Regions from separate parts of the Arthrobacter sp. TJ-178 genome, predicted to be linked through region 2. Evidence: riboswitches for the same ligand, from Rfam matches in the RefSeq annotation. Region 2 holds a riboswitch; the other holds the start of a gene.

Region 1 (6,348 bases), 390 kb from region 2:
CGCCAGGGCGGCAGCCAGCTTGGAAAGCGGGTTGGCTCGTTCCAGCAGCGTTCCGGCGGGACGGCGGGAGGGATTGCGCAGATCCGCATGTGCCTCGACGGAATTGATGCCTGTTTCCGGCGCACCTGTGTCCGAAGCCCTCATGGACGCATCCCCCTTCCTGCGCGGCTCTTTCCTGCCCGGCTTTGTTCCGCGGGTGCTGCGGTGCCGTCCTGTACGTGCAGCACGTCTCCGCCCAGGGCGGCCAGGAAATCCGCGTCATGCGTTACCGAAACCACCGAGCGGCCCTCAGCCAGCAGAGCGCGGAGCAGATTCACGAGTTCAGCCCAGGTATTGGCGTCCTGTCCGAAGGTGGGCTCATCAAGGAGCAGGATGTCCGGTTCGGTGGCGATCATGGTGGCCACCGAAAGACGGCGCTTTTCCCCGCCCGAGAGCGTGAACGGGTTGGCGTCCAGCAGGGCGGTAAGACGCAGCCGGCCGGCCAGGGTTTCCACGAGTTCCTCAATCGTGGCTTCCGGCATTCCGGCGCGGCGGGGTCCGAATGCCAGTTCACCGCGGACGGTGCCGGTCAGGAACTGATGCTCGGGTTCCTGGAAAACAGTGCCGATCCGGGTTACCAGCTCAGTGGATTTCCAACGGCCCGGGTCCGCTCCGGCGGAACCGGACAACAAAGGTGCCGCCTGCAGGGTGCCGGACACGGGTTTCAGCAGCCCGCCCAGCGTGAGGGCCAGCGTTGACTTGCCCGCCCCGTTGGGGCCGGTGATTCCCAGCGACGTCCCGGCACGCAGCAGCAAATCCACGCCCGCCACAACGGCAGGGGTGCGTTTGCTGCGCCCGGCACCGAGCCCGCTGGCTTCCAGCAGTGCTGCCCCCGGCTCCTGCGGAAGCGGAGCGCTCACGGCAGGCGCGGATCCCGGAAGCCAGACCCCGGCAGCCGTCAGCCGGGTCCGGTGGCCGGGATCGGCCAGCACCTGTGACGGCGGACCGTCGGCGAGTATTCCGCCGTCGGCCGCCAAAACCACCACCCGGTCCACAATGTCCGCCCACACCGCAACCCGGTGTTCCACCACAATCAGCGTTGCGCCGGTGCGCGCCAGCACGCGTTCGACGGCGGCACGGACTTCCGTCACCCCGTCCGGATCAAGGTTGGCTGTGGGCTCGTCGAGCAGCAGCAGGCCCGGCTGCATGGCCAGCACTCCGGCCAGGGCCAGGCGCTGCTTCTGTCCGCCGGAGAGTGCGGCCGTGGAATGGTGCAGCGGCACCCGCAATCCGACGTCGTCCAGGCTTGTCCGCACCCGCTGCCAAATCTCCTGCGGCGGCACCCGGAGGTTTTCCGCGCCGAAGGCAACCTCGTCCCCCACCCGGGAGAGCACCAGCTGGGACTCGGGATCCTGCAGGACCAGGCCGGCCCGGCCGCGGGCCTGCAGCGGAGCAACCCCGTCCAGGGTGAGGCTGCCGTGTTCTTCTCCCGCCGCGTCCGGTCCGGAGCCCTCGCCGAGCACACCGGCCAGGGCATGCAGCAGCGTGGACTTCCCCGCGCCGGAGGCGCCGAGCAGGAGCACCTTTTCGCCCGGTTCAATGTCCAGGGTCAATCCCGAGATCGCGGGGGTGCTGCGTCCGGCATGCCGCCAGCCGTAGTCCCGTGCCCGTACGGTCACGGGGGAAGACACAGGGGACGAAGATGGATTACGAACGGGCATTGGATCCCGCGTCAGCTGCCCGTCCCGAGGCGAACGGAGCCAGGACGCCGGTCCGCGCCAGCGCCCGGGCGGCAAGCCAGGACAACACCCCGGCCAGGACGGCGCCGGAGACAGCGGCGAAGAGCGTGTAAAGCGCCTGCCACTGCAGCGCCCATTCAGGGCGGTAAAGGATGTTCTCGCTGACCCCCAGGAACACTCCGGAGACCAAGCCGGCCAGCATGGCCACGGACAGGGTGTACCGGACATAGAGGAAGGCGAGGAACACCAGCTCCGCGCCCAGCCCCTGGATGAATCCGGACAACAGCACCGAGAGGCCAAACTGGGTTCCGAGCACGCCGGACACCGCAGAGGCGAGAACCTCGCAGTAGATGGCGGCTCCGGGTTTGCGGATGATCAGCGCACCCAGGACTCCGGCTATCAGCCAGCCGCCGGCGTACAGGCCACCGAGCGGGGGAAAGGCCAGGAACACAACTTCCACCCCGTTGTAGGCCAGGGACCAGGCCCAAAAAATGACGCCGACGGCCACTGCGAGCACGGAGGCCACCACAATGTCGACCACGCGCCACGGACGCCGCCACGGTGAGTTCTGCCGGCGGGAAGGTTGTGCCGGGGACATGTTCTGCTGCATGAAAAAACCTCCTGAGGAACAGGAGGGGAGGGATGGCTCACGACGGATTGCCGTGAGATCCCGTGAGATCTCGACTCCCTAGCGCCGGTACTAACCGGATCAGGTTCGAGGGTCTGCGGTTGTCCGCACTCTCAGCGCCTTGGTCCTCCCGCATCGTGCCGAAGCACGGGCGGGGAGGGCGCTCCCCTGTCGTATGTTTTGCGCTTCCCACTCTACACACGGGCAAACCACTTTGGGCGGCCCGGCGGGTAGGGTTAGGGAAACGGCCCCCACAAACTAGGAGCATCCATGAACCTGATCCTGAAACTGCTTGGTACCGGCGCAAGCGTTGGCGCGGGCATTCTGTCCGCCAAAATCCTGGACTTCATCTGGACCAGGGTGACGGGCAACGAACCGCCCCGGGACAAGGACGGAGTGCTGGACGTCAACCTCCGCACCGCGGTGATCTTCGCCGTCGTCTCCGGCGCCGTCAGCCAGGCCATCCGTGTCCTGACCAACCGCGGCACGCAGCGCGCCATCCAGCGTTACCAGAAGACGCCGGACGTCGTCTAAGCAGCAGCACCCTCCACCACAGGGCGCTCAGCCCTCGGGATTTCCTCCCGGGCGGCGGGCGCCCTGTGCTGTGTCCGGCCTCGATCCGGGAAACACTCCGTGATGTGCTTCGGTGGATCCCGTCCGCGGCAGGACGTCATCATCCAGCGAACTTTCCTGGTCCGGGGCCCCGGGATTGTCATCCACCAGCGGGTCTTCCCCTTCTCCGTCATCCCCGGGGCTGTCCGTCCTGGCCTGGATCAGGAGTTCCTGCGCCCGTCCCACAACGTCATCCAGCTCGTCGATGCTGAGCAGCTCCGGGCGCAGGTGCTTTGTCCGGTAACCGGCGCGGCCCACCATGTGGGCGGACACCGGGGCGGTGAGGATCATGAACAGCCAGCACACTCCCAGCACGGGCAGCAGCACCCAGCTTTCAAAGCGGACCGCCATTGCCAGCAGGAACAGCAGCAGTCCCAGCACCTGCGGCTTGGAGGCCGCATGCATGCGGCTCATCAGGTCCGGAAACCGCGTCAGACCGATGGCGGCAGCAAGGGACATCAGTGCCCCGCCCGTCATCAGGATTCCCACGATCAAATCATTCAGTTCCTGGCTCACGGGCTACCTCCGGTCCGTAACAAAGCGGGCAACGGTGACGGAGCCGATGAAGCCAATCAAGGAGATCGAGACCAGCAGCGCCAGATAATCCAGGTTGCGCTCGATGATCATCTCCGTGGCCAGCGCCGCTCCCACAATCGTCAGCAGCACGTCCGCCGCCAGTACCCGGTCCAGGATGGAAGGGCCCCGGGCAATCCGGAAAATGGCGCCGGCAGCCGCGAGGGACAGCATGACGGCCACGAGGACCAGAAAAACGCTCATCATGAGTTTGCTCCCTTTGACGACTCGGCCTGTCCGGTGCGGAGGGCACTGCCCCGGCGGGCCAGCGCCTTTTCCGCTTTCAGCACCTCAAGATCCTCACGGGTTCCGATGGAACGGATCAGCCACGATTCGGTGTCCCGCACATCTTTGCGCACCTTGTCCGCCTGCTCGGGAGTGGAAACATTCAGGCAGTGCAGGTACAGGGTGGAGGTGGACCGGTCCACCTCCACCACCAGCGATCCGGGGATCAGGGAGAGCGCGTGTCCGGTGGCAGTGACCAGCAGGTCCGAGTGGCTGCGCAGCTTCACGCCGACCACGGCATTCTTGATCTTCGGGCCCTTGGCAATGGCCAGCCACAGCACCTCGAAACTGGCGTGAACCAGCTTGTAGAAGAACCGGACGGCGAAGCCCAGGGCGTAGAGCGGGTTGAAGCGTCCGCTCAGATCCACCGGGGGAAGATAGAAGATATTCGCCACCACAAAGGCGATGACAGCGCCGAAGATCAGGTTGCCGGCACTGAAGTCCTGCCAGAGGGCTCCCCACAGGAAGACCAGCCAGACCAGCAGCGGGATTTCTTTGAGCAGCGGTACGCGCGGACGGTTGCGCATCTGGGCTCTGCGGGTCATTGTCCGGCCCCCTCTCCCAGCACGGCTTCAATGTAGGGCGTTCGGTCCAGCAGATCCTGAGCGGCGTTGTCGCTCAGCGAGAACAGCGGCCCGGCCAGGACGGTCAGTGCGACGCCGAGGGCCACCAGTCCCACGGTGGGATAAACCATGGTGCGCGGCAGCAGGTCCACTGCTTCGCGGCCGGAGAATTTTCCGGTGGACTTCTCGTTCACCTCGCCGGAGTGCCGCAGCGATGACCCGTCCGCGCCGGTGGCCAGCAGGATCGGGTCCGGATGGACGGCGTCCTCCGGTGTGCGCCAGAAGGCACGGTTCCAGACCCGTGCCATCACCAGCAGCGTCAGGAGGCTGGTCACCACGCTGGCCGCCATCAGGACGTAGGCCAGCGGAGTTCCCAGGTCCGCGCCGGCTTCCAAAAGGCCCAGCTTGCCCAGGAATCCCGAGAAGGGCGGGATCCCGCCAAGGTTGATGGCGGGGATGAAGTAGAGCACGGCCAGCAGCGGGGACAGCTTCGCCAGCCCGCCCAGCCGGTCCATGTTCGCCGTGCCGCCGCGGCGCTCGATCAGCCCCGTGACAAGGAACAGTGAGGTCTGGATCGTAATGTGGTGGACCACGTAGAACACTGCAGAGCCAATGCCGATCACCGTGCCGACCGCCAGGCCAAACACCATGTACCCGATGTGGCTGACGAGGGTGAAGGACAGCATTCGTTTGATGTCGGTCTGCGCCAGGGCGCCGAGGATACCCACCACCATGGTCAGGCCGGCCACCACCATCAACAGTGTGTTGATCCGGTCGCCCGGGAACAGCAGCGTCTCGGTGCGGACCATGGCGTAAACGCCCACCTTGGTCAGCAGTCCGGCGAACACTGCCGTGACCGGCGCCGGAGCGGTGGGATAGGAGTCGGGAAGCCAGAAGGACAGCGGGAACACAGCCGCCTTGATACCGAACGCCACCAGCAGCATGAGGTGGAGCATCAGCTGGGTTCCGGGATCCAGGTCGCCCAGCTTCAGCGCCAGATCGGCCATGTTCACCGTGCCGGTGGCCGCGTAGATCATGGCGATCGTGATCAGGAACAGCAGCGAAGACACCACGCTGACCACCGTGTAGGTGATGCCGGCCCGGATCCGCGGCGTGGTTCCGCCCAGGGTCATCAGCACGTAGCTTGCCGTGAGCAGAATTTCGAAGCCCACGTACAGGTTGAACAGGTCCCCGGCAAGGAAGGCGTTGGACACGCCCGCCACCAGGATCAGGTAGGTCGGATGGAAGATCGAGATCGGGCCGTCTTCATCGCCGTCGGTCATGCCCTGGCCGGCAGCGTAGATCAGGACCGCCAGGCTCACGGCGGAGGACACCACCAGCATCAGGGCGGAGAACTGGTCCACCACCATGGTGATGCCCACCGGCGGAATCCAGCCGCCCAGGTCCACGGCCTGCGCTCCGCTGTCCCAGACGGAAAACAGCAGGATCACTTCAAGGATCAGCGTGACTGACAGGATGCTGATGCTGATGGTGCGCTGGGCGCGGGTGTGCCGGATCAGGATGAAGGCCAGCGCCGCACCAAGGAACGGCAGGACCACCGCCAGCGGGGCCAAACTTATCGTGTTCATTCCTTAGCCTCCGGGCTGGTGGTCTGACCGGTGGCGCGCAGGGATCCCGGCGCCTCCTCAGCCTCTTCGGGCGGGGTGAATTCGGTGGTGTCTTCGGGGACGTCGGCGTCGTCTTCCGCGTCGAAGCTGCTCTGGCTGGCCACGCGGCGGTCTTCGATGTCGTCCTGGACCTCGTCCTGCCGGCTCAGCACCCAGGACCGGTAGATGATGCCCAGCATGAAGGCCGTCACGGAGAAGGAGATGACGATGGACGTCAGAATGAACGCCTGCGGCAGCGGATCGTTGTAGTCCTCCGCCGGAATGTCCGCGCTGAACAGCGGGGCCAGGCCCTGGAATCCGCCGGTGGAGAGCAGCAGGATGTTCGTGGCGTTGGTGAGCAT
Region 2 (6,348 bases):
TTCTCGAAGGCAGCCGGATCGCCCACCTCGGACCAGATGTGCTCAGGCATGATCGGCAGCTGGGTGCCGGGGTTGGAGGCCTGCGGCGCGCTGAGGGTGATGACCAGGGTTTCGTCATCCTCGGCCACCACCTGGGACACGCTGGTCAGGAGGGCGCCGTTGGCCTGCTTGAGCTCATCGTTGTTCTGGATGGCGCTGAAGGTCCAGGCGGCGTCATTGGCGGTGATGGGTTCGCCGTCGGACCATTTGCGGTCCGCGGGGATCTTGAACGTCCAGACGGTGCCGTCTTCGGAGGTCTCCCAGCTTTCGGCCATGCCCGGAATCTCTTCGTTCTGGTCCGGGCCGTAAGCCACCAGGTTCTGGTACTGCAGGGCCAGGATGTTGGAACTGGTCGCGAGGATGGCGAGGAACGGGTTGAGCGTGTCGATGTCGCCGGTCAGGGCCAGTTTCAGCGTGGAGCCGCTGGATTCATCCGCCGCATAGGCTGCCGGCGCGGCGGCCGGACCCGTGGTGAGGGCAAATGAACCGGTCACGGCGGCGCAGAGGATTCCGGCAGCTGCCGCGCGGCGCAGCAGAGGGCCGGATCCCCGGGGGCGCCCCCCGGCGGCAGGGTTTTTCTGTCTGAACTGCATAGCGTCCCCTTCATCCAGCTGTGGAGTGACAGGTACCCAAAGCGCTTCCCGCTGCCCTGTACCGATAGCGGGATCCGGCGGCAAAAACTGCGGACGAAACGGCCTGCGCCCTGTGAGCAGCACCACATTGGTGCACCCTGTGGGGACAGTGTAAGTAACTAACAGGGATATACCAACTGTTGCAAAACACTTTCGGAAAGAGCTGCGTCACCGTTATCGTTTCTCCAAAACTTAAGGAGCGTCCGTGCCCGTTGACCCCGCCCGGCTCTGTGCAGAACTGATTCGTTTCGACACCTCAAACTTCGGCGAGGGCAAGAGCAACGGGGAGCGGGGCGCGGCGGAATACGTCCTGAACCTGCTGACCACGGCGGGTTACGACGCCGCGCTGCTGGGGCCAGAACCGGACCGCAGCTCGGTGGTGGTGCGGGTTCCGGGCACGGACTCTTCCCTCCCCGGGCTGCTGGTCCACGCTCATCTGGACGTGGTGCCGGCCGAGCCCGAGCAGTGGAGCATGGACCCTTTTGCCGGCACTATCCGGGACGGTTACATATACGGCCGAGGCGCCGCAGACATGAAGGACATGGTGGCCATGACCCTGGCCACGCTGCTGAACTGGGCAGAGGAGGGGGTCCGTCCGAGGCGGGACATCGTGGTGGCTTTTGTGGCGGATGAGGAAGACAAGGGCGACTACGGCGCTCTCTGGCTGGCCGCGGAGCATCCGGAACTCTTCGCGGGCGTGGAAGCCGCAATCGGGGAATCCGGAGGCCATGCCACCCTTCTGGAGGCAGCGGACGGTTCTGAGGTCCGGCTCTATCCCATTGCCGCCGGCGAGCGGGGTACCCTCCACATCAGGGTCCGGGCGGAGGGCATTTCGGGCCACGGATCCCGCCCCGTTCCGGTCAACGCCGTACAGAACCTCATCAACGCCCTCCACCGCGTGGGCAGCTATTCCTGGCCGCTGGTCCTCACCCCGGTGGTCCGCCGGTACATCGAGGAGACGACGGCGGCACTGGGATTCTCCGCCGACCTGCGCTCGGATGCCGGCGTGGAAGCTGCCATCGCCGCCATGGGCGAAGCCGGAACGGTGGCCGGCGTGACGGTCCGCTGCTCCTCCACCCCCACGGTGCTGCGGGCCGGCTACAAGGTGAACGTGATCCCCGGGGTGGCGGAAGCCGACGTCGACATCCGCTGCCTTCCCGGCACCGAGGAGGAAACCCTGGCCACCGTTCGGGAGCTGCTGGGGGACGCAGTTACCACCACTTTCCTCTCGCACCAGCCGCCGGTGCAGTCGCCGGTCGACTCCCCGTGGTTCGAGGCAATGCGCGGGGCACTGCTCCGCCATGATCCGCAGGCCGTTGTGGTGCCCATGTGCATGGGCGGCGGAACGGATGCCAAGGCCTTTGCTCCGCTGGGAATCGACTGCTACGGGTTTGCGCCCCTGGCCACGGATCCGGAAGGGCGCAGCATCCAGGGCGTCCACGGAGTGGATGAACGGGTTCCGGTTGCCGCCGTGCAGGGAGGCCAGCAGATCCTTCAGGACTTCCTGACCGGCGTCTGAGCCGCTGCACGCCGGACCCGGCCGGCCCTCCGGCACGCGGAGCGCAGCGGGGTGTGCTTCCACCGACCGGCTGGCATAGAGTCTTCTGCAGTGACACGGGGTGCCGACAGGCTGAGATGAAACCCGTTGAACCTGATCTAGTTCGAACTAGCGAAGGGATGTCGCGGATGACTATTCGCCTGACACCGTTAACCGTTTCAACGCTCCTGGCGCGCCTGCGCGCCGAACCGCCGCTGGTGCAGTGCCTGACCAACGCCGTGGTAACAAACTTCACCGCCAACGTTTTGCTGGCCCTGGGCGCCGCGCCGGCCATGACTGACATTCCGGGAGAGGCCGGACCGTTCGCCCGGGTGGCCTCCGGCGTGCTGATCAACCTGGGCACTCCGCACGAGGAACAGCGCCGGGCGATGCTGGAAGCCGCCGCGGCGGCGAATGACGCCGGCACGCCTTGGGTGCTGGACCCGGTGGCGGTGGGCAGCCTTCCGGTGCGCACCGCTTTGGCGGCGGAACTGCTGGCCCTGCGGCCAACGGCTATCCGCGGCAACGCCTCCGAGATCATTGCGCTGGCGGGACTGGGCTCCGGCGGCCGCGGCGTCGACGCCACCGACGATCCCGAGAGCGCCCTGCCCGCAGCCGTTCTCCTGGCGGAAAAACACGGTTCCGTGGTCGCCGTATCGGGGCCCACGGACCTGGTCACGGACGGCACCGGCACGCTGCGGATCAGCAACGGAGATGCCCTGCTGACCCGGGTGACCGGCGGAGGCTGCGCGCTGGGGGCGGTCACGGCCGCCTTCCTCGCCGTGGCTGACGACGGCGGAGCGCTGGCGGCGGTTGCCGCCGCCACCGCCGCATACACAGTGGCTGCGGAACCCGCAGCCGAGGCCTCGGCCGGACCCGGAAGCTTCGCCGTCGGATTCCTTGATGCCCTGGCCGCCCTTAACGAGCAGGACCTGATGCAGCGGCTGGTTAGCGCATGAACGCCGGCGCGGCTGACATGTCCCGGTCCCGGGAGCGCATCCGCACCAGCGGCATTTACCTGGTGACGGACACCGCCCTGTGCGGGCCGCGCGGCGTCATCGACACCGTCCGGGCCGCGGTGGCCGGCGGGGTGGAGACGGTCCAGGTACGGGAAAAGGACGCCCCGGCCGCGGACTTCTACGCTTTGGTCCTCGCCGTCGCCGAAGCCGCAGGAGACCGCGCCACCGTGCTGGTGGATGACCGGGTGGACATCTACCTGGCGGCCCGGGCCGCCGGCGCACGCGTGCACGGAGTCCACGTGGGCCAAACGGACCTCCCCGCCGAGGTGGTGCGCACGCTCGTGGGCCCGGACGCCGTCGTCGGGCTGACCGCCAACACTCCCGGCCATCTGGACGCCCTCCGGGCGCTGCCGCCGGGAACCGTGGACTACCTTGGGGCCGGCGTCATCCGCCCCACCCGCACCAAACCGGACCACCCCGAGCCGCTGGGGGTTGCCGGATTTGCCGACTTTGCCGCCCGGACCCCGCTGCCGGTCGTGGCCATCGGCGGGATCGTCCGCGAAGACCTCGGCCCGCTGCGGGCCGCCGGTGCCACGGGCGCAGCAGTGGTTTCGGCGATCTGCGGGGCAGCCGATCCGCGGCAGGCGGCAGCGGAACTCGTCCGTGCCTGGCGTGCGGGGGCCCCGGCATGAGGGCCCGGATTCCGCGGATCCTGAGCATCGCCGGAACAGATCCCACCGGCGGCGCAGGTATCCAGGCGGATCTGAAATCCATTGCGGCCACCGGTGGATACGGCATGGCGGCAGTGACCGCCCTGGTTGCCCAGAACACCCGGGGCGTGCGGTCCGTGCACACCCCGCCCGCTGCCTTCCTGCGCGAACAGCTGGAGGCCGTGAGCGACGACGTCGGCATCGACGCCGTAAAGATCGGCATGCTCGGCAGCGCGGACGTGATTCAGACGGTGGACGATTGGCTGGCAGCACTGGAGGTTCCTGCGGTGGTGCTGGATCCGGTCATGATTGCCACCAGCGGTGACCGGCTGCTGGATCCCGGAGCCGAGGCCGCACTGCGGCAGCTGTTGCACCGGGTGGACCTGGTGACGCCGAACCTTCCCGAACTGGCGGTGCTCGTGCAGGAGCCCGTTGCTGAGTCATGGGAGCGGGCACTGGCACAGGGAGAGCAGCTTTCCGCCGCCTACGCAGTCAAAGTCCTGGTTAAGGGCGGTCACCTGGCGGGGGACAACTGTCCCGATGCCCTGGTGGATGCCGCGGCGGCACATCCCCTGGTGCTGGAGGTGCGGGCACCCCGGGTGGACACAGTCAACACGCACGGCACCGGCTGTTCGATGTCGGCGGCCATGGCCACGTATTACGCCCGGACGGGCCGGTGGGACCTGGCGTTGACGGCGACCAAGGACTGGCTGCAGGAAGCCCTGGCGTATGCGGATGAGCTCGACGTCGGCGCCGGCCACGGCCCGGTGCACCACTTCCACGGGATGTGGGCGCGGGGACTGGAGCCCGCCGGGCCGCAGGAATCCGTACAGGAACCGGTGCAGGCACCGGTGCCGGGGGTGGAACCGGCCGGGCCGCACACGGCCGCGCTGTGGGAGCAGACCGCTGCCGCACGGGCGGAAATCGACGGGCTGGATTTCGTGCGGGACCTGGGAAGCGGGGATCTGGACCGCAGTCTTTTCGATTCCTACCTCACCCAAGACGCGCTGTACCTCCGCGGCTACGCCCGGGCGCTCGCGCGGGCCAGTGAACTGGCCCCCAACCTCGCGGAACAGATTTTCTGGGCCAAGGCGGCCCACGATGCGCTGGCAGCGGAAATGGACCTGCACACCTGGTGGCTTCCCGAAACGGGAACGGCGGGGCAGGTCATCCCGCCGGGTCCCGTGACGAGCGGATATGTGGAGCACCTGCTCGGGCGCCTGAGCGGTGCCGGTCCGGACAGCAGCCGCGGGAACCTTGAATACGAACGGCTGGTCGGCGCCGTCCTCCCGTGTTTTTGGATCTATGCGGACGTGGGCACCCGGCTTGCGGAGGCCGGTCATTCCGGCCACCCGTACGCCGGTCATTCCGGCCACCCGTACGCCCGGTGGCTGGCCGCCTACAGCGCCCAAGCCTTTAGGGAGTCCACGGTTTCCGCCGTGCGGATCCTGGAAACCCTGCTTGAACGCAGCGCGGCCGACGCCCGGACGGTCATCTGCGAGGCGTTCAGGGAATCAACCCGCCGGGAGTATGAGTTTTTCGCCGCCGGCACGGCAGAATCGTAACCACGGCATCGGAGCGGGTGAAGGCGGACGTCTCCGCCGGGTACCCGCAAAAAACCGTTAGCCCGGCACCCCAAAGCGGCACCACAACAGAAACGAGAGCACCATGGCGAAGAAAATCACTGACCTCACCGCGCAGCAGAAGAAGATGGTGGGTGTTTCCGCGACCGTGCAGTTTGCACTCGCCGGCCTGGCCCTGGCCGATATCTGGCGCCGTCCCGCGTCTGAGGTCCGCGGCTCCCGCGCACTCTGGTCCGCTGCCTGCGCCGTGAACTTCATTGGCCCGCTGTCCTACTTCATCTTCGGTCGGCGCAAGTAGGCGTGGCAGCAGCACCCCGCCGCAAGGCCGGAACCGGTAAGACCAGCACCGGAAAGACCCGGGCCCCCGCACTGGACCCGGTCCGCCTGGACGGGCTGGAAGAGGCGCAGGCACCGGACAGCCCCGGCACCTTTGAAGGGCTGCACTTTGACGGGGTCTCCTTTGACGGCACCGACCTGCAGGGCAGCACTTTCCTGGAATGTGAGTTCAGCGCGGTCTCCATGACGGACACCGGACTGCGCGGCGCCCGGTTCCTGGAGTGCAGGTCCGCCGGCCTCTACGCACCGGTGTTCCGCGCGCCGCGGGCGACGTTCCGTGACGTGGTCCTGGAAGGCAGCCGGCTCGGCTCCGCAGAGCTGTATGACAACGGCTGGAACTCGGTCCATGTGGACGGCGGGAAGCTGGACTACGTGAACCTGCGCAGCTCCCGGCTGACGGACGTCCTCTTCACCGGCTGCACCATCGAGGAACTGGATCTGGACGGCGTCCATGCCGTCCGCGTTGCATTCCGCGACTGCCGCATCGGCGCCCTGAACCTCTCCGGCGCAGTGCTGCAGGACGTTGACCTGCGCAGCACCGAGTTCCGGTCC

Evidence for each region. Region 2 has a riboswitch for thiamine pyrophosphate ahead of thiM (hydroxyethylthiazole kinase). Riboswitches for the same ligand answer to the same signal wherever they lie in the genome.
Region 1: linked by a shared signal. The riboswitch ahead of AC4D2Q_RS03550 (ECF transporter S component) and the one ahead of thiM (hydroxyethylthiazole kinase) in region 2 are both predicted to bind thiamine pyrophosphate.

What each region holds. Positions count from the first base shown of each region.
Region 1 covers NZ_JBZCNK010000001.1:756,108-762,455, forward strand. Annotated here, with positions in the region: gene AC4D2Q_RS03540 (energy-coupling factor transporter transmembrane component T family protein) at 1-144, opposite strand, end outside; gene AC4D2Q_RS03545 (ABC transporter ATP-binding protein) at 141-1,700, opposite strand; gene AC4D2Q_RS03550 (ECF transporter S component) at 1,687-2,328, opposite strand; TPP riboswitch at 2,387-2,526, opposite strand; gene AC4D2Q_RS03555 (DUF4235 domain-containing protein) at 2,617-2,880, shown strand; gene mnhG (monovalent cation/H(+) antiporter subunit G) at 2,908-3,474, opposite strand; gene AC4D2Q_RS03565 (MrpF/PhaF family protein) at 3,478-3,738, opposite strand; gene AC4D2Q_RS03570 (Na+/H+ antiporter subunit E) at 3,735-4,361, opposite strand; gene AC4D2Q_RS03575 (Na+/H+ antiporter subunit D) at 4,358-5,968, opposite strand; gene AC4D2Q_RS03580 (Na(+)/H(+) antiporter subunit C) at 5,965-6,348, opposite strand, start outside.
Region 2 covers NZ_JBZCNK010000001.1:1,150,820-1,157,167, forward strand. Annotated here, with positions in the region: gene AC4D2Q_RS05500 (ABC transporter substrate-binding protein) at 1-632, opposite strand, end outside; gene AC4D2Q_RS05505 (M20/M25/M40 family metallo-hydrolase) at 877-2,190, shown strand; TPP riboswitch at 2,277-2,366, shown strand; gene thiM (hydroxyethylthiazole kinase) at 2,349-3,167, shown strand; gene thiE (thiamine phosphate synthase) at 3,164-3,859, shown strand; gene AC4D2Q_RS05520 (bifunctional hydroxymethylpyrimidine kinase/phosphomethylpyrimidine kinase) at 3,856-5,442, shown strand; gene AC4D2Q_RS05525 (PLD nuclease N-terminal domain-containing protein) at 5,546-5,758, shown strand; gene AC4D2Q_RS05530 (pentapeptide repeat-containing protein) at 5,761-6,348, shown strand, end outside.